Regions from separate parts of the Staphylococcus sp. AS1337 genome, predicted to be linked through region 2. Evidence: riboswitches for the same ligand, from Rfam matches in the RefSeq annotation. Region 2 holds a riboswitch; each other region holds the start of a gene.
What was found. Region 2 has a riboswitch for S-adenosylmethionine ahead of ACSUE0_RS06585 (aminotransferase class I/II-fold pyridoxal phosphate-dependent enzyme). Riboswitches for the same ligand answer to the same signal wherever they lie in the genome.
Positions count from the first base shown of each region.

Region 1 (10,418 bases), on a different contig from region 2:
CGCCTGCACCAATAACACCGGCCACTGCAGTAGAACCTACTAAAGCAATCGCTGTAACAGTAATACCTGAAATTAACGCTGGCATTGCTTCAGGTAAAAGTACTTTTTTGACTACTGTCCAAGTATTAGCTCCCATTGACCAAGCCGCTTCAATAACACCTTTATCAATTTCTTTAAATGCAATTTCTACAAGTCTGGCATAAAATGGTGCTGCACTTATGATTAAAGCAGGTAATGCCCCCGTTGGACCACTAATCGTGCCTAACACTAAACTTGTAAATGGAATTAATAAAAGTATTAAAATAATAAATGGTATCGCTCTAAACAAGTTAACTATAAATGAAACAACGCTATAGAAAACTCTTGCTATAGGTGATTTACTTTTAGCTGATAAAAATAGTAATACACCTAATATTAAACCTAATACAAAGGCAAAAATTGTCGAAATAACTGTCATATAAATTGTTTCATATGTCGCTAACCAAACTTCATCCCAGCTGACGTTTGGCATTGTAAACATCTCGCGGAGGATGTCACTCAATGAATTACCCATGTCTTAACACCTCCACTGAAACATGTTGCGCTTCTAAGTCGTTTTTGAACTTTTCGAATTTTTCTGAATTTACATTGCTCAATTGAATCACTAAGAATCCAAGCGAACCATCTTTTGTATGTTTAATATTAGCTTCTAATATGTTCACATCGATATTATGCGTTTTTGTTATGTATGACACTAGGGGTTGCGTGGCATTATTCCCTGTGAAATTCAAACGTACAACATAATCATCTTTATTAAGTGATACTAAGTCACTAATAGATTCGTCAAAATCATCATTTAAATCATCTTTAACAAAACGTTTTGTAACTGCATGTTGTGGATTTTCAAAGACTGTGGAAACTTGACCTTGTTCAATCACACGACCGTTTTCCATAACAGCTACTTCATCACATATACGTCTAATAACATGCATTTCATGTGTGATAATCACGATTGTTAAATTTCTTTCTTCTTTAATTTTCAATAATAATTCTAAAATTTCATCTGTTGTTTGAGGATCCAACGCACTTGTCGCTTCATCACAAAGCAATACAGTTGGTTCATTTGCTAACGCTCGCGCAATACCGACACGTTGTTTTTGACCACCTGATAGCTCTGAAGGATATGCACTTTCTCTACCTTTCAGTCCAACAAGTTCTACTAATTCTTTTGCCCGTTGTTTTGCTTCACGGCGAGGCACTCCTGCTATTTCCAATGGAAATGTAATATTATTTAATACAGTACGAGACCATAGTAAATTAAAATGTTGAAATATCATGCTCACTTTTTGACGTTTTTTTCTTAACTGTGATTTTGATAGCTTACCAATTGTATCTCCATCGATAATGACGTCTCCTGAAGTTGGTTGTTCGAGGTTATTTAGAAGTCTAATTAAAGTACTTTTCCCCGCACCTGAAAAACCAACTACTCCAAAAATCGAGCCTGATTGAATACTTAAATCAACATGATCTACCGCCAGTACGTCCTGTTTTTTCGTTTTGTACTTTTTGACTATTTGATTTAACTCAATCATTCTGTTTCCTCCTTGTGTTGCTAATCCTTCAATTAAAAAATGCTTCCCCTATGTTCACCGAAGTATAGAGAAAGCAAAATAGCTTCTCTCATCTTCTAAAGTTTTAAAACTTTATGTGAATTGGCACCATTTCTTTTAAAGACGGTTGCCGGGCTTCAAAGGGCACATCCCTCCACCTCTCGTGATAAGAGTTTCATTATTTAATTATTTTTAATCCTACCATTGTACTAATATTTCGTCAATAACTATTTTAAATTTTCTAACAGATAAGGCACCGATTGAAATGCATAAATCCTTTTTTGCTCTTCGCCTTTTGACATTACTAATAAAACTGGTACAGATTGAATTTCATACGATTGGCTAAAATCAGGATGAAAGTTTAAGTCCATTTTTATTGTAGGTAATTGTAAGATATCGTTAGCAATATCCAGCATTCGTTCAGAAACCTTACATGTTCCACATGTTGGTGTATACCCAAAGATAAGATACTTATCTTCATTTATATATTTATTGACGTCAACGCGTTGCTCACTTGTTACATTCATGTTAATAAACTTACCCTCTCAGCTATATAATCCAATTTTGCTTTCGCCACCCTTTCCTCATCCTTTACTATAAAACCATGTTTTTCTAATACTCTAGATAGATATGGTTTAGGACAACGGGCAACTTCACAATATTGTTTATCTACCCTTATATGTCTACTTTCACTTAAATAGCGTTTGAACCATTTTCGTATTCTTTCACCTTCATCATCCGAATCTACAAGAATATACACTTGTTTGTCATATAGAGTATCGATCATTTCATCTAATTTATCCACACCCATTGTACCATTTGTGCAGATAATTTCTATAGGTTGATCAATCACTTGTTTGACACGCTTCTTGTCTGACTTTCCTTCGACAACAATTGCTTGGTTCAGTATCGTCATGACATCCACCCTCTAAATGTTGATAGTAAATCTTTCTACTTAGTTCTTCACAATCCGTGATGACAATAAACATAATTTACATAGTTAAAATATTTCTTATTATAATAAAATAATTTATCATTTTTTAAAGTTGAGGTGAACTCGTTAGACTTATAAAATCACTAACTCTCCAATAGCCTCAATGATAAGAAAAAACTCCAAGATAGTTATATCATGGAGTTAAGTGTTATGTTATTCGCCAATCATTTCTGAATATTGTTCAGCAGTTAATAATTCATCTAATTGACTTTCATCACTTAGTTCAACTTTAACCATCCAAGCTTTTTCGTAAGGTGATTCATTTACGAATTCTGGGCTATCTTCTAACTCATCGTTAGATTCAACTACTTTACCTGATACAGGTGCATATAGTTCTGAAACAGTTTTTACGGATTCAACACTACCAAAAGTGTCGCCTTCATTAATTTCGTCATCAACTTCTGGTAATTCAACGAATACGATATCGCCAAGTTCACCTTGAGCATATTCAGTGATACCAATTGTTACTGTATTACTTTCAACTTTTACCCATTCATGTTCTTTAGAATATTTTAATTCACTCGGTACTGCCACGAGAATCCCCTCCTAAATGATTTTACATATTAATGATGCCATATGCATACCATACAATCAACTATTTCTTAGCATATTAATATTATTATAATCTTTTCATAACAATAGATGAAGCGTTTACAAACACAACTTATAATTTCAACTTTTAGAGATGGCTCTATTTAAAGAGATGGCTCTATCTCCAAAAGAGGAATTAAGATAACCATGTTTCCTTATATTGATCTTCTTTGAAACCAACTGTAACTTTGTCTCCAGAAATAGCTAATGGTCTTTTGACCAACATACCATTAGTTGATAATAAATCTAACTTTTCATCATCAGTAAGGTCCTTCATTTTGTCTTTAAGACCTAATTCACGATATTTAGCACCGTGCGTATTAAAGAGTTTATTTATATCGATATCTGTCGCCTCTAAAATTTCTTTAAACTCGTTTTTAGTGGGCGTATGTTGTACTATATCGATTGGTTCAAAGCTCACACCGTAGTCTTGTAAAAATTTTGCTGCTTTTTTACAAGTAGTACAATTAGGATATTGGTAAAATTTTATCATTATTCTGTACCTCCTATAACTAGTTAACATTAATATATCAAATTTATTGCCAAAACGCTCTAATTAATAAGCTGATTTTTTTTATAACTTCAAAATGTCCGTTATAATAAGCTTAATTATATTTTTAAAAAGGAGAAAATTATGAAACCTATTAATACAAATGATGCATTTAAAGAAACTGTACAGAGTGATAACCCTGTCATTGTAAAATTCGAAGCTGGCTGGTGCCCTGACTGTAAAGCAATGGATATGTGGATTGACCCTATCCAAGAAAAATATAATAATTACGACTGGTTTACAGTCAATCGTGACGAGCTTGAAGATGTTGCAGCTGACAACGATGTGATGGGCATACCAAGCTTACTAGTATTTAAAAACGGAGAAAAATTAGCTCACTTACACTCAGCTAATGCGAAATCACCAGAACAAGTAGAAGCATTTTTAGCTGAAACATTTAAATAATTGATTAATAAATGAGATATTTCATCTCATTTTATGGGCTGGGAGAAATTAATTGTCCCAGCCTTAATCATTGTAATGACAGCATTTTAAAGAGCCACTCCTTTAAAGAGCCACTTCTCAATTTATTGAGTTAGTGGTTCTTATGCATGAGCGTAAGCTATTGTAATCAGTTTTAAGTTAGTGTGATATATTCATGAATATGAATTTCAGCTCAGATAAAGCTCCTGTTAGCATTAGTCATCTTTATCGAAATATAATGACGCAACTTTTTAATATTTGAGTATATAATTATAAAAATTAAGAATGAGCAATCAAAGTCAAATTTCACTTTTGATTTTGATTGCCCATTCTTAAAATAACTTTAAAACTTTTCTATTACTTGATCAGTATGACGCTTTCTATGTGGCATTTCATCCTGTAAATCTGTGAGATACAAGAAACCTACAAGTTGTTCATCATCTTTTACATTAAATATCGATCTTATTTCAGGGGTAAATATATATGCCGGTGATTTCCAACATGTGCCAATACCCGCTTCATGTAATAATAGCATTAAGTTTTGTGCGAAAGCCCCAAATGCCATATTATTCTCTAAATCTTCTCGTTGTCTTGGGTCTCTTTTTAGAATTAAGGCAAGCATGCCACCAAGATTTGTAACAGTGTTATAATGATTTTCTTGTTTTTTATCTAAATTAGGGAATGCGACCTCTGAGAGTTGTTTACTCATAGAACCCAAGCGATCTTTAGCAATATGAACCACTCTCCAAGGCTCTCTCATGCCATGATTAGGGGCATCTGTCGCTTGCTGTATCGCTTGATATAGAGCATTATCATCTATAGTCATGTCTCTTTTAAAAACCTTAATACTTCTACGATGTGCAATTGCATCTTGTAGTTCCATTGATTATCGCCCTTTCGTTAGTGATAATTATTTTCAATTATAAATCAGGCGACCACTATTTTCAAACTACTCATATAATTTAATTTGTTGCTTTAACTTTTCAACATGGATTTGACCAGGTGCTTTTGGATCGTCTAAGCAACCATATGAAACTGAGCCTCCAAACAATCCCTGAGCAGTTCTTGAAATTAATCCAAGCTTAGACATCGCTATACCAACAACTTGTTGTGAAACTGTGTCTGCAGTCTCAGACATTGCATTTAATAGATTTAGAACATCTTGTTTATCATGAGGCATAACTGCTACTTTTAAATAATCTGGTTCAAGCTGATGCATTTTATAATATAAACGTTTTAATACTTCCAATTTAGGTGTTTTCTTAAAGTTATGCTGTGATAATACAACTTCTATATTTTCACTATGAGCTGATTTTATCAAGGTTTGATATTTTTCTATAGGCATCCCTTCTTCATATTCAATATCTATCATATCAACATAATCTAATGGGATTATTTTCTCTAGCACATTTAAGTATTTATCATTTGCTAATTGACCTTCTCCACCTTGAATCTTTGTTCGATATGTTACTAACAATTTTTTATTTAAATTTAGATTATATATGTCTTTAGCAATTTTTGCTACAGATGCTTCATCAAAATTTAACCACTGATCAATTCTTAGTTCTATAATATCTATGGAGTCTTGATATTGTTTTAAATCCTCAATTGTATGTTGTGCAAGTTCATGTTTGGGTGCAATTGTAACAGCTATATCAACTTTGGCCATGTTTAAACTTCCTTTTATTAGTAATATTGAAATTATTGTATAACAATTTCTAAAAATAATACAATTAAAAAACATATAAATTACTCAGTGAAATGATTTAAATAATTTTTCTTGGGTAAACATGAATTAGAAGTTTTTAAGGAGGTCATAAAATGGCAGTAAATTATGAAACGAAAGCAACAAATACAGGTGGACGTAATGGTCACGTTCAAACTGACGATAAAGCAATTGATGTAGCAATTGTACCACCGGCTCAAGCTGATGCTGAAAAAGGCACAAACCCAGAGCAATTGTTTGCAGCAGGTTATGCTTCATGTTTTAATGGCGCATTTGATTTAATCTTAAAACAAAACAAAGTGAGAGGCGCTGAGCCAGAAGTTACTTTGACAGTACGTTTAGAAGATGACCCAGAGGCTGAAAGTCCTAAATTAAGTGTCTCAATTGATGCAAAAGTAAAAAATGTATTATCTCAAGAAGAAGCTGAGAAATATTTACAAGATGCACACGAATTTTGTCCATACTCAAAAGCTACACGTGGCAACATCGATGTCGACTTAAATGTAGCAGTTATTGACTAATATATTCCCCCGAAAAGTTCTTAATTGAAACTTTTCGGGGAGTTTTTTTGTCTTTTTATTCCTGGTGTACAATCTAGATGTTTTAGTACTTAATGAATATTTAATTAATTTTCCCCTTCATCTTTATTGTGAGATAAGATGTAAGTAATCAACACTGCAAAAGAAATCAGGATTAGCACTACCAGTGAAACTATAATAGTTATTAAAGCTCCCACAATTTATGCCTCCATTCACATTTATGCATATTGATATATTATACCATAATTATCATATCTATATTATTTGCTTAAATTATTTATTAATATTAATTATAAAGTTTATAAAAAATAATTCTTTTTCATAATGAATTGAAAATACTCACATATTTTTGCAAAAAATTAAAGATAGTATTGCTCAAATAAATTATTTCCTTTAATATTATAATTAAATTGGCAAACGAGAACTATTTATCCATTTTAAAAAATACTTTGCAGAGGTTAGGAGGCATTTAATGACTCAAATTCGCTATTTAACAACTGAAGATTTTTCTAATTATAAATCCTTGTTACTACAAGGTATTAATAAAGAACTCGAAGTATTAGCCTGGAAATTACAAAATGAGAAATGCTTAAATGATACAGATTTACACAAGGTACTATCCTCAGACTCAACAGATTGTATCGTTCTTGGAGCTTTTGAACAGGATATACTTATTGGCGCTGTTACACTAATTCATCATCAAACCTATAGCTTGTCTCATAAAGCAACCTTAGAAAATATGTGCATTAAAAATGTAGATCAAAATTCTAAAGAAGAAATTTCAAAAATGCTTATGCGCCAGATATTTGAAATTTGTAATGAAAAAGAAATTGAAATATTGATGACTTCACTTATTTCAAATAACATTAGTGGTAAAGTCTTTTTTAGTAACTTAAATTTTGAAACACTTGTGTTGGAACAGCATGCTAGAAAATACGATAATTATTACGTAGATGAGCACTGGCTTATTTATTATTTTGATGGAAATGACAGTGACTTATTTGTTTAATAGCTATAATTGCTAAATCGTTGTCACAGGGCAACTCCCCCCTATTTCATAATTAATTTTAAATGAAAGTTGATAAATTGTTTTTTATTTCAAAGTACCTAATTAATATGAGCCTAATCTACTAATCTTAAAAATGACTTGCAATTATATTGCTAAACAAATATTATTTTTGTTAAGTGCTATTTTATTAATAAATATTCTATTCATCTTATTATTTAAGAGAGGGCTGAACATTTTGAAATATGCTACAACGTTATTATCACTGTTCTTGTCATTAATCACACTTGCTACCCCATTATTAGTAGTTAATAAAGTTTTAGAGGGTAACCTACCAATATTAGCAGGTGGACTATTTATCTTAGGCGTTATATTAATTAATATATATGCAGCAATACGTGGCGACCGTATTGCTAATTTATTTGCCTTATGTGTCTCCATCTTTTCATTCATCTTATTAAGCTATCCGTTATGGAAACCTTTTGTAATTGGTTTTTTATATTACTAAATAAATATCCCTACTTATTTATAAAAGCTTTATGTTTACTTTGTTTGTAATCATAAAGCTTTTTTATAGTTTATTAATGCAATAAATATGAATTTACACATTTTTAATTTTACAAATTTTCTGAAAACGCTATAATATAAAAAATAAGGGGGAGAACGTTATGAATTTAGCACTATTAGGTTTTATCATGATTATTATTTTTATGATATTAATCATGACACGTAAAATGTCCGCATTAACAGCTTTAATTGTTTTACCAACGATTTTCGCTTTGCTTGGTGGCTTCTACGCTGGGTTAGGTAAATTTATGCTCGAAGGAATAGAAACAGTTGCACCGACTGGGATTATGCTTACATTCGCTATTCTCTACTTCGGCGTCATGATAGATGCAGGTTTATTTGAGCCTGTAATTAACCAAATCATTAAAGTGGTCAAAGGGGATCCAGTTAAAATTGCATTTGGTACTGTAATCTTAGCTTCAATGGTAGCATTAGATGGAGATGGCACGACTACGTTTATCATCACAGTTACAGCAATGATGCCACTTTATAAAAAAATTGGTATGAGCTTATATACACTGTCAACACTCGCGTTATTGTCCATTGGCGTTATGAATATGCTACCCTGGGGCGGACCGACAGCACGAGCTATTTCCTCATTACAAGTAACAACTGAAGAGGTATTTATTCCAATCATACCTGCAATGGTGGCAGGTATTGTTTTTGCTTTCGGTGTTGCATTCATACTAGGAAAGCGTGCCAAAAAACATATTACTTCTTATACCGATATAGATTTAAATGATATTAAGCCAGAAATTTCAACTGAAGACTCATTGTTAAAAAGACCAAAAATGCTTATACCAAACGCAATACTTACAATTTCACTTATTGTCTGTTTGATAATTGGTATATTACCAATCCCAGTAATGTTCATGCTTTGGTTTGGAGTAGCGATTTTATTAAATTATCCAAATCTTAGTATTCAAAATTCTGTGGTAAAAAAACATGCAGGAGACGTCCTATCAGTTATCAGTTTAGTATTTGCTTCAGGTATTTTTACAGGCGTAATGAACGGTACTAAAATGGTTAACGAAATGGCAAATACCTTAGTTAATATCATTCCTGATGCTATGGGTAATCACTTTGCATTAATAACTGCCATATTAAGTGGACCATTTACATACTTCATGGCAAACGATCCATTTTATTACGGTGTACTACCAATTCTTGCCGAGTCTGCACAACAATTCGGCATTTCAAAAGTTGATATGGCAAGAGCATCCGTTTTAGGCCAACCATTACATGTGCTCAGTCCTTTATATGCCGCTGGTTATTTACTAGTCGGCATGCTTGATATAGAATACGGACAAAATCAAAGAATCGTTATAAAATGGGCAGTAGGATCTAGTTTATTTATGATACTTGTGGCATGTATTTTAGGAATTATACCGTGGTAACAATATATTAAACTTTTAAAATAAATTATAACATGAGGGCTATGTTACCTATCTAAAAAAGATAGATGACATAGCCCCATTTTTGGTAAATAGTATCAATATGCAAGATTATAATTTTTGTCAGTCCATATTTATGTTAGGTTGTCCTGCATACCCCACTGCAACTTTTTTAAATATAAAATTCCATTACAAACTTAGACAACAAATAAAATACTTTAGAAGAAATAAATTTTTATTATGCAAACCGTTTGATTTATGTTTTACATGGGTAAAAGTTAACGTCGGATTTACAATATTGAGGAGTGTTTTTATGAATCAAATTAATGAATGTAATTATATCAATCCTTCTAAAGTTTCACTTGATTGGGAATGCTTTGTATTAAGCAAAAGTGACATGGAATTAGATGGATTGCCAAAGGAACTCATTAATTCTTGGATGGCACAAAATATCATTGAACCTTTTTCTATTAGAAACAACGAGATTAATTTTAAAACAACAGATATAAAAGCTGCTTTAGAAAAACAAAATTGGTATTATGACAATTAAAGTACTAGTTAGCTAATTCTATGTTATTTCGATATAAACTTAATGCTCGTTTTGCAGAAGCTAAAACTTCGTGATCAAAATAATTACTATAGAAATATGAATTTAATGCAATAAAACTTGTTTCATTTTTCGGAAAATTTTTGTCGCCTATAATATTATGCGCAAGTTGCCCGAGTGGTGTATCATCTTCTATAAAACCGATTACAAAATCATAAAATGTCATAAGCATTACCTCGATTATCTATATTTTAATCGTTACAGTCTTTTTCAAATGTGAGCGTTTGTTTAATCATAACAAATAATAATTTTTTGTCTATCACGATACATTTATAAATTTAAATGTTTTCAAATTAAATACTGCTATGACAATATTTAATTTGTATTGTAAAATTTACAAAGTTTTTTTAATTTAATGTTAATTTCATAAATTAAACTAAAGGTAGGGGTATTTATATAATATGACTGTATAAATAACCTACCTTTTCAATG
Region 1 is NZ_JBOIHZ010000005.1:15,889-26,306, reverse strand. It holds gene ACSUE0_RS09370 (methionine ABC transporter permease) at 1-553, opposite strand, end outside; gene ACSUE0_RS09365 (methionine ABC transporter ATP-binding protein) at 546-1,571, opposite strand; SAM riboswitch class I at 1,657-1,762, opposite strand; gene ACSUE0_RS09360 (thioredoxin family protein) at 1,817-2,116, opposite strand; gene ACSUE0_RS09355 (toprim domain-containing protein) at 2,113-2,505, opposite strand; gene gcvH (glycine cleavage system protein GcvH) at 2,737-3,117, opposite strand; gene ACSUE0_RS09345 (arsenate reductase family protein) at 3,311-3,667, opposite strand; gene ACSUE0_RS09340 (thioredoxin family protein) at 3,809-4,129, shown strand; gene ACSUE0_RS09335 (nitroreductase family protein) at 4,491-5,030, opposite strand; gene aroD (type I 3-dehydroquinate dehydratase) at 5,097-5,816, opposite strand; gene ACSUE0_RS09325 (organic hydroperoxide resistance protein) at 5,969-6,394, shown strand; gene ACSUE0_RS09320 (GNAT family N-acetyltransferase) at 6,885-7,421, shown strand; gene ACSUE0_RS09315 (hypothetical protein) at 7,657-7,926, shown strand; gene ACSUE0_RS09310 (CitMHS family transporter) at 8,087-9,382, shown strand; gene ACSUE0_RS09305 (hypothetical protein) at 9,693-9,929, shown strand; gene ACSUE0_RS09300 (YozE family protein) at 9,934-10,152, opposite strand.
Region 1: linked by a shared signal. The riboswitch ahead of ACSUE0_RS09365 (methionine ABC transporter ATP-binding protein) and the one ahead of ACSUE0_RS06585 (aminotransferase class I/II-fold pyridoxal phosphate-dependent enzyme) in region 2 are both predicted to bind S-adenosylmethionine.

Region 2 (10,418 bases):
AAATTCACGTGTACGCCTCTTTATAAACAATTGATTTGCATACATTAAAAATACAATGATGATAAAAAATAAAAAATATGATCCAACGTCTGAACCCTTTCTTATAATTGCCATTGAATTTTCATTATTAATACTCTCTGTATACTTTAAAGTTACGAAACTAAAATATAATACGATACTTACAATCAATGAAAAAATATACATCGCATAGTGACGTAAATTCTGTTTTAAATTCTTAAGCACAATTTGATTAAAACTCATGTGCGACACCGCCTAATGCCGTTTGCATATGAATAATATTTTTATAAAAGGCTTGATTTGAATCATCACCTTGGTACACTTCAGAGTGAATGTTACCATCTTTTAACATGATTACTCTATTTGAATAACTTGCTGCGACAGGATCATGTGTAACCATAACAATCGTTGCTTCTAAATTTTCATTTAAATCTTCTAAGCGATTCAACAAATCTTGGGCACTTTTAGAATCTAATGCACCGGTAGGTTCATCTGCAAATATAATAGCAGGTTTATGAACAGACGCACGCGCTGCAGCAGTACGTTGTTGTTGTCCTCCAGATATTTCATTAGGATATTTATGACCTAAATCTTGAATTCCTAAAGCCTTAGTGACTTCACTGTAATTTTTCTCTTTCTCTGTTTTAGACATTTTTTGAATAGAAAGTGGTAACATAATATTTTCTTTAACTGTAAGTGTATTTAACACACTATAATTTTGAAAAATAAAGCCCACTTCTTGTTTTCTAAAATCAGCTAATGCTTTATTACTCATTTTATTTATTTTATTGCCATTGATTTCTACTGTACCACTTGTAATATAATCAATTGAACTCAATACGTTTAGCAATGTTGTTTTTCCTGATCCAGATGGTCCCATTATCGTAACAAACTCGCCTTTTTCTATAGAAAAATCAAGGCCTTTAAGCACTTCTTGTTGTCTATGTCTGTTGCCATAGCTTTTAGTGAGCCCTTCTACTTTTAGTATAGACATGCCATTCACTCCTTAAATAATTTATATCCTTAGTTTAACTAAGTTGCAGTCTATTTTCGTTTGTTTCATCTAACAACCTTATGCTCTAAAATGACAAACTTGTCACACCTTTTGAAAATCATGACTTATTTATATTTTAGACTTTTCATTTTATAAATAATTTTATAACTTAGGATTAATAACTTTCACCATATGATATAATAGTCTAGTTCATTTTTAAATAAGGAGTAATATAGATGTTAAATAAAATCAAACGAGAATGGCTAACTGCTCCAGGAACCAATATATTGGCTGGTATTGTCGTTGCCTTAGCATTAATCCCAGAAGCCATTTCATTTTCAATTATAGCAGGAGTAGACCCTATGGTTGGTCTATATTCCTCTTTTATTATTGCAGTTGTCATTTCTTTCGTAGGTGGAAGACCAGCTATGATTTCTGCAGCAACAGGATCTGTAGCTTTAGTTATTGTACCTTTAGTACGTGATCACGGTGTCCAATATTTATTAGCAGCCACTATTTTAATGGGTGTTATTCAAATTATTTTCGGCATATTAAAAATTGGTCGTTTAATGAAGTTTATCCCCAACTCTGTCATGATTGGTTTCGTTAATGCCTTAGCAATCATGATTTTCCTAACACAAATCAAACATATTTTTGGTATATCTTTTGCTACTTATCTATTTGTGATTATTACCTTACTGATTATCTATCTTTTACCACGTATTTTTAACAAGATGCCCGCACCACTAATTGCAATTATATTATTAACGGCAACTTATTTAGTGACTGGTGCAAATGTAGAAACAGTTGGAGATTTGGGAGAAATTAAACGCTCGTTACCTCAATTTTTCATTCCAGATGTACCGTTCAACTTAGAGACGTTAAAAATCATTTTCCCATATGCATTATCTATGGCAATTGTTGGACTTGTAGAAAGTTTGCTTACAGCTCGAATTGTTGATCAAGCAACAGATACCTATAGTAGTAAAAACCAAGAATCTCGTGGCCAAGGAATTGCCAATGTCATCACAGGTTTCTTTGGTGCCATGGGTGGCTGTGCGATGATCGGTCAATCTGTAATCAATGTCCGTTCAGGTGCTACGACACGTCTATCTACCTTTACTGCTGGTGTATTCTTAATTATTTTAATCATCGTATTTGGCGATTGGGTCGTTGAAATTCCTATGCCGATTCTAGCAGCTATTATGGTTATGGTTTCTGTAGGAACTTTTAATTGGCGTTCATTTAAATTCATTAAAAAAGCACCCCGTACAGATGCACTTGTGATGATTCTCACCGTAACTATCGTATTAATTACAAGTAATTTAGCACTGGGGGTAATCATTGGTGTAATTGTAAGCGCTTTGTCCTTTGCTACCAAAATTTCAAATGTTTCCGTACAATATGAAGAAAGTAATCATGCCATTCATTATAATATCAAAGGACAAATCTTTTTTATTTCTATAGATTCATTAATGAACCAACTAAATTTGGAATTACGTGACAAAACCATCTATTTAAACTTTAAAGAAGCACATTTATGGGATGATTCGGCAGTTAATGCTATAGACACACTAATTGAAAATTATCATAAAAAGAATAACAAAATTTATGTCCAATATCTAAATAAAGATAGTCGTAAAATTGTTAACGAATTAAGTAAAGTAAATCAGCAACATCTTTTATAAAAACAAGTTAATTCGCACAGATTAACAAATAATAAATCAATTTTGCTGTCATATTTATTAAATTTCAACAAAACTAAACTATAGTATGAATAAAATGCAATATTCTTAAATTTAATTTATTTATTATTGATCATTCTTACAAACAAAATGTATAAATCTAAGAACCACCATCAATAAATTATTATCGGAATACCTTGAGGGACAAGAAATACAAAGTCAATTTGCAAATTTTGATTTTGTATTTCTTGTCCCTCTTTTTAAAACAATAACATTGACAACTATACCTGCTAGGGGTATATTTGTGGTGTAAAAGGTCTAATGTTATAGATATTTATTTACAAACTGAAAGGAGGCCACTTTAATGAGTAAACAGAAAAAAACTACTTTCAACATCACAGGTATGACATGTGCAGCTTGCGCCAACCGTATAGAGAAAAATTTAAATAAAATGGATGAAGTGGAAGCAAATGTTAACGTTACAACTGAAAAAGCCACAATAAGCTATAATCCTAGTTCAACTTCTACTACTGATCTTTACAATACAATAGAAAAAACAGGATATGGTGTATTAAATGAAAAAATTGACTTAGACGTTACAGGCATGACATGTGCAGCGTGTTCTAACCGTATTGAAAAGGTACTGAATCGTACTGATGGTGTAGAGGAAGCAAACGTTAACCTTACAACCGAAAATGCTACGATTGTATATAACTCTAATTCAACTTCAGTTGATACTTTAATTCAAAAAATTCAAAAATTAGGCTATGATGCACAACCCAAAAAAGAAGCTAATGAGAAACAATCACGCAAAGTAATAGAGTTAAAACATAAACTTACCAAATTAATTGTTTCGGCTATATTGGCTTTACCATTATTATTAACTATGTTTGTACATCTCTTTAATATGCATTTGCCTTCTATTTTAATGAATCCATGGTTTCAGTTTATCTTAGCAACTCCGATACAATTCATCATTGGTTGGCAATTTTATGTTGGAGCTTATAAAAATCTTCGTAATGGTTCAGCAAATATGGATGTACTAGTAGCATTAGGAACTAGCGCAGCTTATTTTTATAGCTTATATGAGATGATTAAATGGCTAAACGATACAAACATTACGCCTCATTTATATTTCGAAACAAGCGCTATACTCATTACACTTATTTTATTTGGTAAATATTTGGAAGCACGTGCAAAATCACAAACAACAAATGCCTTAAGCGAATTACTAAACTTGCAAGCTAAAGAAGCACGTGTACTACGTAACAAAGAGGAATATATGATACCTTTAAGTGAAGTCGTAGAAGGTGATTATTTAATTATTAAACCTGGAGAGAAAATACCTGTAGATGGTATAATTCTAAAAGGAAAAACTTCTGTAGATGAATCTATGTTAACTGGTGAATCTATACCCGTTGAAAAAGCACAAAACGATTATGTTATTGGTTCAACAATGAATCAAAATGGCGTTCTCACAATTGAAGCAACAAAAGTAGGCAAAGATACTGCGCTCTCTTCTATTATTAAAGTAGTTGAAGAAGCTCAAGGTTCTAAAGCACCTATCCAGAGACTTGCTGACATTATATCTGGTTATTTTGTGCCTATTGTAGTTGGGATCGCGATACTAACATTTATTATATGGATTACTTTAGTACACCAAGGTCAATTTGAACCAGCCTTAGTAGCAGCAATTGCCGTAATGGTTATTGCTTGTCCTTGTGCACTTGGGTTAGCTACTCCTACTTCTATTATGGTAGGTACTGGAAAAGCTGCCGAGAACGGTATTTTATTTAAAGGTGGAGAACATATTGAACGTGCGCATCAAATCGATACCGTTGTCTTAGACAAGACGGGAACAATCACACACGGAACACCTGTAGTCACTGACTTTGATGGCGATAATGAAGCATTACAATTATTAGCTAGCGCTGAAAAAGCTTCTGAACATTCACTCGCAGAAGCTATCGTAAATTATGCAAAAACAGAACAAGTTAATTTATTAGAAGTTCATGACTTCGAAGCGGTACCTGGACGCGGCATCAAAGCTACGATTGATGGAAAATCTTTATTAGTAGGTAATCGTAAATTCTTAGAAGATTATCAAGTAACCATTAGTAGTTCTGAACTACAATTATCCAAGTTTGAACAATCAGGTAAGACGGCTATGTTGATAGCGATTGATCAAAAATTACGTGGTACAATCGCAGTAGCCGATACTGTCAAAGATTCTACCAATAAAGCAATCCAACAGTTACATGATTTAAATATCGAAGTCGTCATGTTGACTGGGGATAACCAACGTACAGCAGAAGCCATTGCCTCACAAGTTGGTATAGATATAGTCATTGCACAAGTGTTACCAGAAGAAAAAGCGGCTAAAATAAAATCATTACAAGCTAATAATAAGACAGTAGCCATGGTTGGAGACGGCGTAAATGATGCACCAGCTTTAGTCCAAGCAGATATTGGTATTGCTATCGGTACAGGGACAGAAGTTGCCATAGAAGCTGCTGATATTACCATTCTTGGTGGCGATTTGTTACTAGTACCTAAAGCAATCACAGCTAGTAAATCGACTATACGTAATATACGTCAAAACTTATTTTGGGCATTTGGTTACAACGTTGCAGGTATTCCTATTGCTGCACTAGGGTTACTTGCACCATGGATTGCTGGTGCTGCAATGGCTTTAAGTTCTGTAAGTGTTGTCACTAATGCACTTAGATTAAAACGCATGAAATTATAATTAAAATTTGAGATGATTCATATGAATATCATTATTTTTAAGGAGGTGATTGATATGACAACTGAAACAATTAAAGTAGAAGGTATGAGTTGTGAGCACTGTAAACACGCAGTAGAAAGTGCATTAACAAATTTAGATGGTGTATCAACAGCTAATGTTAATCTTGAAGAAGGTAATGTTAAAGTTGATTTTGATGATAACAAAGTCACATCACCAAACATGTACGAAGCAATAGAAGATCAAGGTTATGACGTAAAATAATATATTAAAAACACGTCAAATATAAGCATCATCGATAACACGATTGAATTAAGATTTATAAGGTATGTTCTCAAAACAAAGTGGCTAGGACATATATAATGTCTCAATCTCCACTCAGTGTGATAGCAGTTGCTGATTAGAGTTGAAAAGCTTGGTCTAAAAGCTTTTCAACTCTAATTTGCTTTGCCAGGGGTAGGACAACGAAATTCTTTTTGAAAAATTAGGTTTCTGTCCCGCCCCTTTTTTATATTTAATATTTTACATCTTAAATATACATAATTGCTCCTTATTAATTTACGCGTAATTTAGTGTCACCAGTCTCAATAACATCAATTGTCGCATCTAAAGCATCGACAATGAGGTTTTCAACGGCAGCATCTGTATAAAAAGCAATATGAGGTGAAACAATAACATCTTGTCGTTCGATTAATTGCTTTAATACTTCATCCTTTAATTCTGAATGTCGTTGATCACTTGGAAACAATCCCTTTTCCCCTTCATATGTATCAAGTGCTACTCCTTTCAAAGTACCGTTATCCAGTGCGTGTATTAGCGCACTAGTTTTTACAATGGAGCCTCTTGCACAATTGATAAATACTGATCCTGGTTTAAATTCATTAAACAATGCATCATCAAATAAATAATCATTATCCTTACTTGCAGGAATATGAACCGTAACAATATCCGCTTCTTGCACAGCTTCATCAATACTATTAGCATACGTTAAAAATGGCTTATAGCGTTCATTAGGAGCAATATCATAAGCAATAACTTCAGCTTCAAAGCCTTGTGCAAATATCTTAGCAACAATTGAACCGATACGACCAGTTCCTATAACAGCAACTTTCAAATCTTTAATAGATCGTGATAAGATAGCTGGTTGCCATCTAAAATCATATGAAGCTGTTTTCTGTTGAATATCATTATAATTTCTGACCAAATTAAGTGCTTGTGATACCGTATATTCAGCAATAGAATGCGGGGAATAAGATGGCACATTAGAAATAATCAAATCATATTTTTGAGCTAAATCGAAATCATATATGTCAAAACCAGCACTTCGTTGCGCAATTTGCTTAATTCCAAATTCATGTAACTTGCGGTATACATCTTCACCAAAAGGAATTTGCTGTGATATCGAAACACCATCAAAGCCTTTTGTACGATCGACAGTTTCTGACGAAAGTAATGCTTCATCTAAATCGACAGTCACACTATGCTTTGTTGACCATGCTTTAATATAAGGTAAATCTTCTTCTCTTACTCCAAAAATTTTAATACTTGTCATAAGTTAATCACTCCAATAAGATTTATTCTATTCATAAAGGTGCTTAAGCGATTGTATTCTTTCCGCAGCCTCTAGTAACGATACATCATCTAAAGCTAAAGAAATACGCACATAATTTTTTCCATGTTCTCCAAATGGTATACCTGGTGCAACAAGAATTGACTGTTCTTGTAATAAATAATCAACAAAACTTTCTCCATCAAAGTCTGTCGGTGTACGCAACCATAAGAAAATACCACCTTTCATTGGTTCAAAAGGTATGTCCGCTTGTTGTAATTTAGCTTCAAATTCATTTCTACGACGTTTAAATGTTATATTTTGCTCTTCTAGAAAATCATCATAATTATTCAAAGCGTATGTTGCTGCGTCCTGCAATGCACCAAACATACCTGCATGTGTATGTGACTGATATTTTTTTAATGCTTGTATAATATCTTTATTTCCTACTGCAAATCCAACTCTAAAACCTGACATATTATATCCTTTAGATAATGAAAATACTTCTACTGCTAGGTCTTTTGCTCCATCTGCTTGCAATATACTAGGATTTTTAGCATCAAAGCCAAAGGCACTATACGCAAAATCATGAACGATCTTTGTTTTTGTTCCCTTAAAACGCTCAATCGCTTCCTCAAATACTGATTTTGTAGCAACTGAACCTGTCGGGTTATTTGGATAAGTCAAATAAACTAAACGTGTATTGAGTAATGTTTCTTTGCTTATTTTGTCCCACTGAGGCAAATAATAAGGCGGCTCTAAAACGAGCGGTTGTGGTTGTGCATCGGCAAGTAACACCCCTGCTTTATAATCCGTATATCCTGGATCTGGTAGTAATACATTTTCTCCTGGGTTAACGATACATGTAGGTAAACCTACAAGACCATTTTTAGTACCATATAGAATACACACTTCATCTTCTTTATCTAATTCAACTTGAAATTGTCTTTGATAAAAATCTACTATTGCTTGTTTAAATGAGTCTTTACCATGGAAAGCAACATACTTTTGATTATCAGGCTGACGTAGCGCATCAGCAAAACAGTCAATAATTCCTTTGGGAGTTTCACCATCAGGAATACCTACAGCCATATTAATTAAAGCTAAAGGACCATGTTCTACTTTCTGTCCCATTGTTTTTGCGAAATAACTATCTGGTATCTGTGCCAATCTATCCGAAATTGCCATAAAAGTCCTCCTATTAAAAAAACTATATGCCGACCTGTGTGGCATATAGTTACACATGTCACCTATCTTTCAAGCATTAACGCTTGCTGGAAGTAGCACAGTACTTTTATATAAAAGTCTGTTGCTGAAGCTTCATCAGGCCAAATCCCTCAGCTTCTCTGGATAAGTTTATTTTTAAATTACCATTAATTTTATCAGAATATTCACGCTTGTCAATCTACTTATAAAACAAAAAGTGACATCAAAATCTCATAGAATAATAAGACCTAGATGTCACTCACATAAAAGCATCAAATAAAATAATAAAACCCGGAACATAAACGTTCCGGGTTTTTCAACCTAAGATAACTAAACATTTCTATTTAGTTATTTAGATCTTACCACCATCCATTAGAAGCACGGAAAGCCATCGCTGCTTCCATTGAACCGTAACGGCTTTCACCGTAGTTAATCATACCTTTAGTTTGGCTAGCTACTGAACCAGTTCCCCATGATTCTTTAGTTTGACCTAAACCTCTGTAACCTGCTGGGTTAACAGCATTTGGGTTACCGCTTGATTCAGGCATTACAATTGAATTCCACATAGCTTCTGTACCACCTGAAGCTAAGAATTGAGCTTTAACTGATCCACCAGTTGATGCAGCTGATGTTTGAGCAGCTTTATAAGTTCTAGTTGCAGCACTTGTTTGTGCAGTTTGAACATTTGAGTTAGATGAAGCTTTAGGAGCTTCAACTGCTGCTACTGGATTATTACTTGATTGTTTTTGAGCACTTACTTCGCTAGCTGAAGTTTCATTAGTATTTGTAGTTGCTTGAGTAGTTACATCTTGTACTGAATTAGAAGTTGCACTTTGAGCACCTGCAGCTGTGTAATTCCATGACCAAGATTGACCATTTGAAGTGAATGTATATTCATTTCCACCTAAAACGAAGTTATAGTTGTACGCGCCAGCGTGTAATGGTTTTTGGTTTAATTCTTCAGGATTGTTTTGAGCTAAATCAGCTAAATGCGCTTTATCGATATTTTCTTCTGAAGCGTGAGCTTGATTGTGATCTGCTGTTGTTGCATATCCTGTTACACCTAATGCTACTGCTAATGATGATGCTAAAATTGTTTTCTTCATAATTAAAAAATCCTCCAAATTAAAATCTTTTTAAGTAAAATTATATTTTCGTTAAATTATTTATCGTATGTGCTAAAATCGATTAATTTTTATGCTTTATTTTTTCGCCACAAATAATATAACACATATTTCGCCTATTTATATTACACTTCCATAACAAAACGTTACAAAAGAAAAGACTCTTTGTAACATTGAAATACTATTGTTTTGTTTTGTAATGCATAATTCTTGCATTGTTTTCAAAATATATTGTGTATAGCACTGATATATTAAGCTTCGTCCCTTTATCAGCGAACGGTTTCACATTATCTGAATTATTACAACAAACCTTTTTGTTACACAATTGTAAAATAATAAAAGAATAAAAAATATATATTTTGGAGTAAAACTTGCAATTTTTTTTGTCTAAATTTTAAAAAGACCACTGCTTTGTGGCCTTTTTAATATACTTTATTATTTTATCCAATATCCAAAACATTACATTATATTACAAAAACAACTATACATTTTAAACATTATATATAATTTTACGCCAAGAATTTAAAAATTTCTCTATCATATAATTTCAACGTTTTCATATAAAATGTATTTATCAAATACCCCATTACAAATGGAACTACAAAAAACGCAATAAATACGTATATTAAATTTAATAATACTGAATCTTCCATAAATCTAAATGCACTTATTGGCCCAACAAGCCCAATAATTCCAAAACCTGCTGATTCTTTTGTTCCACCAATTCCTATGAGCGCACCAACAAAACCAGTGATTAGTGCATTTGAAAAGATTGGTAGTAAAATAATAGGATGCCTTACCATATTAGGTATCATCATTTTCACACCACCTAAAAAGATTGTCAGAGGTACGCCTGCTCTATTTACCTTTAACGTCCCTGCAACTAATGCACCTTCACATGCCACAATTCCAAGTGAAGCAGAACCAGCCGCTAGACCACTAATACCTATAGCTAATGCAGTAGCTACAGTTGATATAGGTGAAATAATTATAAAACTAAATACTAATGCAATAAGCATAGACATCAATACTGGTTGTAATTCTGTAAATGTATTGACTAAATTACCAATACCAGTTGTAATCATTTGGACATATG
Region 2 is NZ_JBOIHZ010000003.1:224,335-234,752, forward strand. It holds gene ACSUE0_RS06555 (FtsX-like permease family protein) at 1-261, opposite strand, end outside; gene ACSUE0_RS06560 (ABC transporter ATP-binding protein) at 251-1,012, opposite strand; gene ACSUE0_RS06565 (SulP family inorganic anion transporter) at 1,249-2,700, shown strand; gene ACSUE0_RS06570 (heavy metal translocating P-type ATPase) at 3,062-5,446, shown strand; gene copZ (copper chaperone CopZ) at 5,501-5,707, shown strand; gene ACSUE0_RS06580 (D-lactate dehydrogenase) at 5,997-6,995, opposite strand; gene ACSUE0_RS06585 (aminotransferase class I/II-fold pyridoxal phosphate-dependent enzyme) at 7,023-8,180, opposite strand; SAM riboswitch class I at 8,240-8,349, opposite strand; gene ACSUE0_RS06590 (transglycosylase) at 8,558-9,304, opposite strand; gene ACSUE0_RS06595 (PTS transporter subunit IIC) at 9,832-10,418, opposite strand, start outside.

Region 3 (10,418 bases), on a different contig from region 2:
GCTGCGGGTGTAGTGATTGTAACAATTTGTTACTACCTCATTTTGCGCTTAAAAAATAAGAAAGGGTGTGACATATAATGCCACAATATGAAGATTACATAAATTGGAGAAGAACTTTTCACCAGTATCCAGAATTATCAGATGCAGAATATGAGACAACAAAAAGATTAAGAAGAATTTTAGAATCATATGAAATTACAATTTTAGACCTACCATTAGAAACTGGCTTAGTAGCAGAGGTTGGCCAGGGTGAACATTTTGTAGCAGTTCGAACAGACATAGATGCTCTGCCTATTAAAGAGCAAGTTGTACATGAATTTACATCCACTAATGAAGGTATGATGCACGCTTGTGGACATGATATTCATATGGCAAGCATACTTGCAGTAGCGACAAAATTGAAAGAAATTGAATCGCAATTAACTGGGCGCGTACGCATTATATTCCAACCTGCAGAAGAACTAGGTTATGGAGCGTATCATATTACTGATACAGGTGCGATAGAAGGCGCTAAAGCGGTATTAGGTTATCATAATTACCCTACATTAGACATTGGTGAATTTGCAGTGAAATCAGGAGTTATTACTTCTTCTGTAGATCGATTTGAATTTAAAATTAAAGGTGTAGGAGCACATGCTGCCAAACCAGAACAAGGTAAAGATCCAGTTATTGTATTAGGACAATTAATTAATAGCGTGCAGTCTATTGTTAGTAGAAACTTATCAGCATTTGATAATGGAGTCGTTACTATTGGTGAAGTGTCTAGTGGTAATACATGGAATGTGATTGCAGATGAAGCCTATGTTCAAGGTACAGTGAGAAGTTTTGACGAAGAGAAACGTAATTATATCGAAGAACGCTTACGTGCAATTGGAAGTGGCCTTTCAGAAGCATTTGGTGTTGAAATTGAAACGTTATATCATCGTTTACCAGGTGCGGTTGTTAACGATGAAAAATTAACAGAAGACGCAATAGAGATTGCTAAAGAGGTTGGTTATAATGTGAGTATTATGGATCAACCATTAACCATTGGAGAAGATTTTTCTGGTTTCTCAAATAAATATCCAAGTGTATTTGTGTTTATTGGTTCTAATAGTGAATATGATCTGCATCATCCTAAATATGATCCAGATGAACGTATATTAGAACAAGTACCTGAGTATTTTTTAAGTTTTGTACAAAAACTTTTAAACGAGCAATCTAAATAGAATCTTTGAATGATGTATTAAAACTTTAAAAATCAGGGTAATGCATAAGCATATTCTTTATAATAAGGAGTGTTTGCATATGCCAGGACAAGATCCTAGAACAAAATTCTCAAGTGAAGATTTCCCGAAACAAGAACAAGACGTTCCAGGTTTACAAGATAAATTAGACCCTAAGCCTGATTGTGGTGAAACAACTTATATCGGTTATGGGCGTTTAAAAGATTATAAAATGTTAGTTACTGGTGGAGATTCTGCTATCGGTAGAGCTGCTGCCATAGCGTATGCTAAAGAAGGAGCAGATGTGGCGATTAATTACTTACCTGCTGAGCAAGTGGACGCTGAAGAAGTACAACAAGTGATTGAAGCAGCAGGACGTAAAGCTGTATTAATCCCAGGCGATATACGCGATGAACAATTTAACTATGATTTAGTTGAAACAGCTTATAACAAACTTGGTGGATTAGATAATGTAACGATTGTAGCAGGACACCAGCAATATAGAAACAACCTTAAAGGCTTTGATACTGAATCATTTACTGAGACATTCGAAACAAATGTTTATCCTATTTTTTGGTCAGTTCAAAAAGCAATTGATTATTTAGAACCTGGCGCAACGATTACACTGACTTCATCTGTACAAGGTTATAATCCAAGCCCGACCTTACATGATTATGCCGCTTCCAAAGCAGCTATCATTTCACTTACCAAGAGCTTATCTGAAGAATTAGGTAGCAAGGGAATCCGTGTAAATTGTGTAGCACCAGGACCATTCTGGTCACCACTCCAAATTTCTGGTGGACAGCCCCAATCTAAAATTCCGACTTTTGGCCAAAAAGAAGTGTTAGGTAGAGCAGGGCAACCGGTTGAACTTTCGGGTGTGTATGTACATTTAGCAGCTGAGGAATCAAGCTATACTACAGGTCAAGTTTATGGCGTGACAGGTGGTACTCAATTAGATTAGAATTGATGGAGTAACGAGACAGTAATTTAATTTAACTATAGTGTTTCAATGTCTCGGTGATACTAAGCATAAGGAGGGAGGGATACATTGATATCCTACCTCCTTATTTTTGAAAGGTAAGGTAATCATTTATGAAAAAATTTAAAGCAGATGCTTTAACCAAAAAACAAAATTATAAATTATTAAGTGGTAGTGTGATACCTAGACCCATCGCATTTGTTACTTCTCAAGATAAAGATGGGCATTTAAATGCAGCGCCGTTTAGCTTTTTTAATGTTGTTAATAGTGCACCTCCAATGATTATGATTTCTACAGGACGTTCTGAAGGGAAGCGAAAAGACACTTCTTTAAATATTGAGGAAACGGAATCATTTGTAGTACATATTACAGATGAAGCTACAGTCGAGCAAATCAACCATACAGCAGCCCCTTTGACACGTAACCAAAATGAATTAGAAAGAACAAGTCTTAATTGTGTTGACTCTGAATTAGTTGCAGTACCTGGTATCGAACAAGCTAAAATTCGAATGGAATGTAAGTTAGATAGAATTATTCCGTTAGGTGACTCTCAAGAAGGATCTGATTTAATTATAGGTGAAGTAGTTATGTTTCATATTGATGAATCAGTTTATTTTGAAGATAGTAAAATAGACGTTGACGCACTTAGTGCTGTAGCTCGTTTAGCTGGTAATGATTATGCTTCTTTAGGTAATAAATTTACTATCGAACGTCCTATGAAGTAAATATAAAGCGATTAAATAAATAACATAAGCTCTATTGAAATAATAGATGTTGAAGGAATTAGATAATGAAATCGTTTGTTAAATTGTTTTCTGTCCAATTCCATATTTGACGAATTACAATTAATACTGTACTGTAATAAAATAAAATAATACCTTATCAAGAGAAGTGTAGGGACTGGCCCGATGATACTTCGGCAACATGATGATGCGTGTGCCAAATCCAGTAGCATAATTCATGCTAGAAGATAAGAATGAATCAAGTTTACTCTTTCTTCTTAATTTAGAAAGAGTTTTTTTATTTTTAGGACTTACAAATAACAGAAGGTTGGGTTCTGTTTTAATATTTAGGAAAGTTGGTTATGTATGGAGGAGACAAAAAAAGGTAACGCATGGGCCTTGATACCTTTAATCGTATTTGTTGGTATGTTCTTAGGTGTGGGTATTAGTACAGGCGACTTTACTACGATGCCACTGAATGTAGCTATATTAGTAGCTTCTATTGTTGGATTAGCGTTAAATAGAAAAGAATCATTTCATAAAAAAGTTGAAGTTTTTACAAAAGGTGCAGGACATTCCAATATTATTTTAATGATGTTAATTTTCTTATTAGCAGGCGCCTTTTCTCAAACGACTGAAGATATGGGTGGCGTGCAGTCGACGGTTAACTTAGGGTTATCATTAATACCAGAAAATTTAATTATCGTCGGACTATTTATAATATGTATGTTTGTATCTTTATCAATGGGGACGTCTGTAGGGACGGTAGCTGCTATAGCACCAGTTGGTTTTGGTTTAAGTCAAGCTACAGATGTTTCGGCAGCTATCACAATGGCTACTGTTGTTGGTGGAGCTATGTTTGGTGATAACTTATCAATGATTTCTGATACTACGATAGCTGCAGTACGTACTCAGAAAACGAAAATGAGTGATAAATTTAAGGTGAACATAAAGATTGTTTTGCCTGGCGCGATATTTACTATTATTGTTCTTTGGTTTTTAACAAATGGTGCACATATAGATGCAAATAAAAGTTATGATTATGATCTTATTAAAGTAATTCCATACTTATTTGTGCTTATTTTAGCATTAATAGGTGTAAATGTAGTTATCGTATTAATCGGTGGCATTGTACTTTCTGCAATTATCGGATTAATCTACGGTTCATTTAGTTGGACAGGTTTATTAAGTTCTATATCCAAAGGTATTATCGGTATGGAAGATATAGCGATTATTGCATTGCTCATTGGTGGTTTAGTAGCATTGATTCAACATAATGGTGGTATTACTTGGCTATTAAATTTTGTACGCAGTAAAGTGAAATCTAAACGTGGTGCAGAATTAGGTATTGCTGGCTTAGTCAGTGTTGCAGATATATCGACAGCAAATAATACTATTTCTATATTAATGGCAGGACCATTAGCAAAAGATATTTCAGAGGAATATGATGTGGATCCGCGTAAATCAGCTAGTATTTTAGATATGTTTGCGAGTTGTTTCCAAGGAATGCTGCCATATAGTCCTCAATTGATTGCTGCTGCAGGTGTGGCGTCTATATCTCCATTTGAATTGGTGCCTTACGCAATTTATCCAATGATACTAGGCGTTTGTGGACTTGTAGCAATTTTCTTTAGATTACCTAGATTAGATAAAAAGTAATTAAGATACATTGCAACATCAAGTTGGGCAATGATTTTTAAGCTCTAAATAGAGTAGTGGAGTTATATGTTAATAAACATGATTAGATAACATTTGAAAATTGTTGATATTCATTGTGTTATTTAATACCAATAGACTATAATCTAGATTAAATTTGAGTTCGGGATGTATGAATGTCCTGGGCTCATTCGCTATTTTAAATAAGCAGTATGTTAACAGAATATGCTAAGATAAATGTGAAGTTTATTTAGTATAATATTCAATGAAAATGAAAGTTTTGACGTTTACTGACTAATAGCGATAAAATGAGGTTGTTAAAGCTTTATAAATATTAAAGAACATCACTATATTTATTTGATAATTGTTTAGAAGTATAGTGTAATGCGTTAGAATAGTAATAAGAGTGAAAGTAGGTGAACAATCGATCGTGGGTAAATACAATGTAGAAAATGAGAATGTTGAAATTCGTCTTGAAAGGTTATTTAAAGTAGAACCTGAATTATTATACCAAGCTTGGACAGACCAACGTTTTCTTAAACAATGGTTTATGACAACTGAAAGAACAAATAAAACTATTGAAGTAGCTGCTGAACAAAATGGTAAATACAAAATTGTTGATGTTCGTAAAGGTAAGGAGAATATAGTACAAGGTAGATTTGCTTCATTAACACCTTATGAATATATCGTCATGACAATTGGTATGCCAGAATTAAGTGATTCAGAAGATACGATAGAAGTTGAAATATTCGAAAGAGAACCAGGCATTACGCAAATGATTTTCAATTATATTGCTTTTGTACCGAGAGAAAGAAGATTAACATCTTTAGAATATAAACAGAAGAAGAAAGAATATCATGATTCAACGGCACATGGGTTTGAAATGTTATTTGACAAACTACAATTAGCGCTTGAAGAGTTTGAAGCAAATTTATAAAATAGTTCGCTGATATAGAAATCACACGGTGTGATATGATTTTATTGGATTATTCCAATCCTGGTAATATTATTTAAGTTTGAATAAAATTCAGACCTGTATCAAAGTAAATTCTTTATATGGTTTGCTCAATCAGCACTTAAAATAAATAATGCTCCCTTTAAAGTAATCACTAAATATGACAATCTTTAGAGGGAGCTTTTGCTGTAATTAACAAATTTAACATAATTATTCAAACTTCAATACGGTTATTTGAACGTGGCGAATAAGACAATAGCTGGGCATTGTATTTTAATACAGTTCGCCTATTACTTTACGTTCATTATATTTTCGTAATAAGGTTTCGAAGAAAATATGGTAACTAATAAAACTTGAATAATCTATGCCATCAGCTAAGTAAAATGTATTACTAGATACATAGATATTATAATTTGCTTTTTGAGCAAGGGTATTATCTTTTAAAGTGGTTACAGAGAAAAAATATTTTTGACGCAACTGTAATAAATTGCTGATATCTGTTAACTGCTCTGATTCACCAGAAAGAGAAATGATAAAAAAGATATCTTTTGGTGTTGTTTTATTCAATACCATTTTAAATTCGTGTACGTCATGAAGTACGATAATACTTTTATGTATCGTTAGTAATATACGCTGTGCTTCTTGAGCCACATTCATTTGGGCTAGTCCAGTTCCATATAAATAAACGGTTTCTGCTTGGTAAATTTTATCTGTAATAAGGTCATAATCGATTCTTTCTAAATAAGTGAAAGTATTTTCGATTTCTTGTTTAAAACCTTCTATTGAATCTGAAGGTAATTGATGTGATTGTTCAGTTTCAAATTTTAAATAAGATTTAAAATCACTATAACCATCAAAGCCTAACTTACGAGTGAAACGATGAATGGTGGCGTTAGAGGCGTGGGTATGTTCTGCTAATTCTTGTATTTTCATCGTTTTACATTGTAGGATATGTGTATTAATAAAATGTGCAATATGTAAGTCATTTTCATTTAATTTATTAAAATTAGTATTAACACGTTCGTCTAAAAACAAATTTGTCACCTCACACTTCATGAAAATATTTTCATATTTTGAAAATATAATCTGATTATACAAAATTGTTCCGAATGGCGTCAAACTATTGTCTGTATGTAAGCGTTTCCTTTAATATTAAATTAATCACATACAACACATACTCAATGAATTATATTTATAGATTTATTATGAATGATGTGTAGACAAATGCTTATGTATAGAAATAGGAGGTTATACGGCTATGAATGCAATTAAACGATTTGGGAGTGCGATGATTGTACCTGTATTAATGTTTGCATTTTTTGGTATTGTTTTAGGATTTGCCACTCTATTTAAAAATCCATCGATTATGGGAAGCATTGCTGCTGATGGTACAACTTGGTTTAAGATTTGGTCAGTAATCGAAGCTGGTGGTTGGACAATTTTTAATCATATGGAAGTTGTGTTTGTGGTCGGTTTGCCACTATCTTTAGCTAAAAAAGCGCCTGGACATGCAGCTTTAGCAGCATTGATGGGCTACCTTATGTTCAATACTTTTATAAATGCAATACTTACACAATGGCCGCATACATTTGGAGCGAATTTGGAAAAAGGCGTTGAAAATGTAACAGGACTTAAAGCGATTGCTGGGATTGAAACGTTAGATACGAATATACTTGGTGGAATTATCATTTCAAGTATCATAACTTGGATACATAATCGATACTACAGTAAACGGTTACCAGAGATGTTAGGCGTTTTCCAAGGTCTAACATTTGTGGTGACGATATCATTCTTTGTTATGTTACCAATAGCATTACTTACATGTGTTATTTGGCCGACTGTGCAAGGTGGTATTACTTCATTACAAGGTTTTATTATTGGATCAGGTTATATAGGTGTTTGGTTGTATCACTTCTTAGAACGAGTGCTAATTCCAACAGGATTACACCATTTTATATATGCACCAATTGAAGTTGGTCCTGTTGTAGTCAATCATGGCTTAAAGGCAGAATGGTTTGAACACGTTAATGAATTTGCTAAAAGTACCGAACCGTTAAAGGAACAGTTCCCATATGGATTTATGTTGCAAGGTAATGGTAAAGTATTTGGAGCTATAGGTATTGCTTTGGCTATGTATTCAACAACGCCTAAAGAAAATAAAAAGAAAATTGCAGCATTACTTATTCCAGCAACATTAACTGCTGTTGTAGTTGGTATTACCGAACCGTTAGAATTTACATTCCTATTTATAGCGCCATATTTATTTGTATTGCATGCATTATTAGCTGCAACAATGGATACAATGATGTATGGATTTGGTTTAGTAGGTAACTTTGGAGGAGGACTATTAGACTTCTTTGCAACAAACTGGATACCGTTAGCACAAAATCATTGGTTAACTTATGTGATACAAATCATCATAGGGTTAGGATTTACTGCGATTTATTATTTCTTATTTAGATTTTTAATTCTTAAATTTGATATACCACTCCCTGGTCGTAAAAAAGATGAAAAAGATATGAAATTATATAACAAAAATGATTATAAAGGTAAAAAGAACGAAGATAATAGCGCAGGATCATCAGGAAATGAGTATGAAGATAAGGCGATTTATTATTTAGAAGGTTTAGGTGGCAAGGAAAATATCAAAGATGTAACAAACTGCACAACACGCCTAAGACTTACGGTAAACGATGTTGAGAAGGTCGAAGATAGTGCGTATTTTACACATAATCAAATGGCGCATGGATTAGTAAAAAGTGGTAAAAATGTTCAAGTGGTTGTAGGTATGTCTGTGCCTCAAGTAAGAGAAGCATTTGAAAATCTAGTGAATAATGAAGATGTAAAATAATTATATATAAGCAATAGATGATGAATTATTCAAGGCTGAGTACTTGTATAGGAACTAGTTAATAATTTCAATATAGGCAACTATTGCCTATAGATTAAGAGGAACCAAAACATAAATGTCTTGGTTCCTCTTTTTTGATATTTATTTTAAATTAGTAATTTATATAAGCAGTTTATTTATATTATGAAATTCTAGCTTTATTCATCCAACGAGGCTGATATACAGCACCAAGTATATCGATGTTATGCGTAGCAACCATATATATGAGTTTTGCAAAAACTGAGGGTGACGTAGATACGTTTATCTTATTACGATTGAAAGTATATGTAATATATTCGGTTTGATTTATTAAATTTAAAATATCGATGACCTTGTCTTTAATAAATGCATCACGAAGTCCATCTACAACTAATTCAAAACGTCTGGAAGATAATAATAAATGATCTAAATCTAAAAGGTCATTAGTATCTGTACCTTGTAGTATTTGATAAATAGAATAGTTATGAAAACTAAGGAAACTAATCATATATGGTAATTGCTGCTTTGGTAAATTAATCTCTAAAGCATACAAATTATTTTGTTTGAAAATCGTAAATTTAAATGAATTACAAAATTGTATTTGCTTACATAGTTTGGTTAAATTTTTTCTTGTGGCACGATTATTTAATCCTCCAATATTTAACACAAAAGTTTCAGTTCTATCTAAAAACATATGATACCCCCAATATCTATAGAAAGTGTTTTATCTCTATTAATCATAATATTCAATTACACTTAAATTTCCACAAGTTATTATTTCTATTAGATTGTACCACTCTTTTTTATTAGAATCACTAGGTCTTAAGAACGAAGTTAAAATTTTTACATAGTAATTGATTACAGATATTATTTTTAGAATATTTAGAAAATTAAGTTGTTTGAGAGTATAAAGTATGATACATTTTTCTTTGTTAATACATAAAGGGAAGTGTTTATAGATGTTATCAAAGGTAAGTAGATTTGCAACCAACACATTCTTATTATGGATGTTAGTTGCTGCAATTATAGGTTTTATTTTTCCTGCCCAATTAGCAACATTAAGTGGGTGGGTTCCTTATTTATTAGGTATTGTAATGCTAGGGATGGGGTTAACGATAGACCCTAAAGATTTTAAAATTGTATTTCAAGCACCGCGTTCAGTGATAATTGGCGTTATATTACAATATACAATTATGCCATTAACAGCTTTTTTAATTGCTAAATTATTTAATCTGCCACCAGAAGTAGCTATAGGTGTCATTTTAGTGGGATGTTGTCCTGGCGGAACATCAAGTAATGTAATGAGCTATCTTGCTAATGCAAATGTCGCTTTATCAGTTGCAATTACAAGCGTGTCCACACTATTAGCGCCGATTTTAACACCAGCCTTAATATATTTATTTGCTAATCAATGGTTAGAAGTATCATTTATGAGCATGTTTTGGTCAGTTGTCCAAGTAATCTTAATTCCAATCATCATTGGTTTTATATTACAAAAATTATTTAAAAACTTTGCTGCTAAATCAGCGACAGCTTTACCAATTGTTTCAGTTGTTGCAATTTCGCTTATCTTAGCGTCAGTAGTAGGGGGAAGTAAATCACAAATACTTGAAACAGGCTTATTGATTTTTGCTGTTGTTATCTTACACAATATTGTAGGTTACACGCTTGGATATACTTTGGCTAAAATATTCCATTTGGAAAGAGCTGATAAAAAAGCTGTTTCTATAGAGGTTGGTATGCAAAATTCAGGGCTGGCTGTATCATTAGCCACCGTTCATTTTAGTCCATTAGCTGCAGTTCCAGGAGCTGTGTTTAGTCTGATTCACAATATTACTGGACCAATATTAGCTAAATATTGGAATAAACGATAAAAAATAAGAAGAGACTAGGCTAATTTATGAACTGTGTTCACTCAAATAGACAATTAAATAATTAAAGTAACTTACTGGTTCGATTCATAGTAATGCTATGGATTGGGCCATTTTTAATATTATTCACTTGTGTTATAAAAATGGTTATAATTAGT
Region 3 is NZ_JBOIHZ010000007.1:122,273-132,690, reverse strand. It holds gene ACSUE0_RS11640 (SulP family inorganic anion transporter) at 1-78, shown strand, start outside; gene ACSUE0_RS11635 (amidohydrolase) at 78-1,208, shown strand; gene ACSUE0_RS11630 (SDR family oxidoreductase) at 1,288-2,169, shown strand; gene ACSUE0_RS11625 (flavin reductase family protein) at 2,301-2,912, shown strand; SAM riboswitch class I at 3,064-3,164, shown strand; gene ACSUE0_RS11620 (Na+/H+ antiporter NhaC family protein) at 3,276-4,568, shown strand; gene ACSUE0_RS11615 (SRPBCC family protein) at 4,996-5,502, shown strand; gene ACSUE0_RS11610 (MurR/RpiR family transcriptional regulator) at 5,794-6,555, opposite strand; gene ACSUE0_RS11605 (alpha-glucoside-specific PTS transporter subunit IIBC) at 6,779-8,371, shown strand; gene ACSUE0_RS11600 (hypothetical protein) at 8,553-9,083, opposite strand; gene ACSUE0_RS11595 (bile acid:sodium symporter family protein) at 9,349-10,263, shown strand.
Region 3: linked by a shared signal. The riboswitch ahead of ACSUE0_RS11620 (Na+/H+ antiporter NhaC family protein) and the one ahead of ACSUE0_RS06585 (aminotransferase class I/II-fold pyridoxal phosphate-dependent enzyme) in region 2 are both predicted to bind S-adenosylmethionine.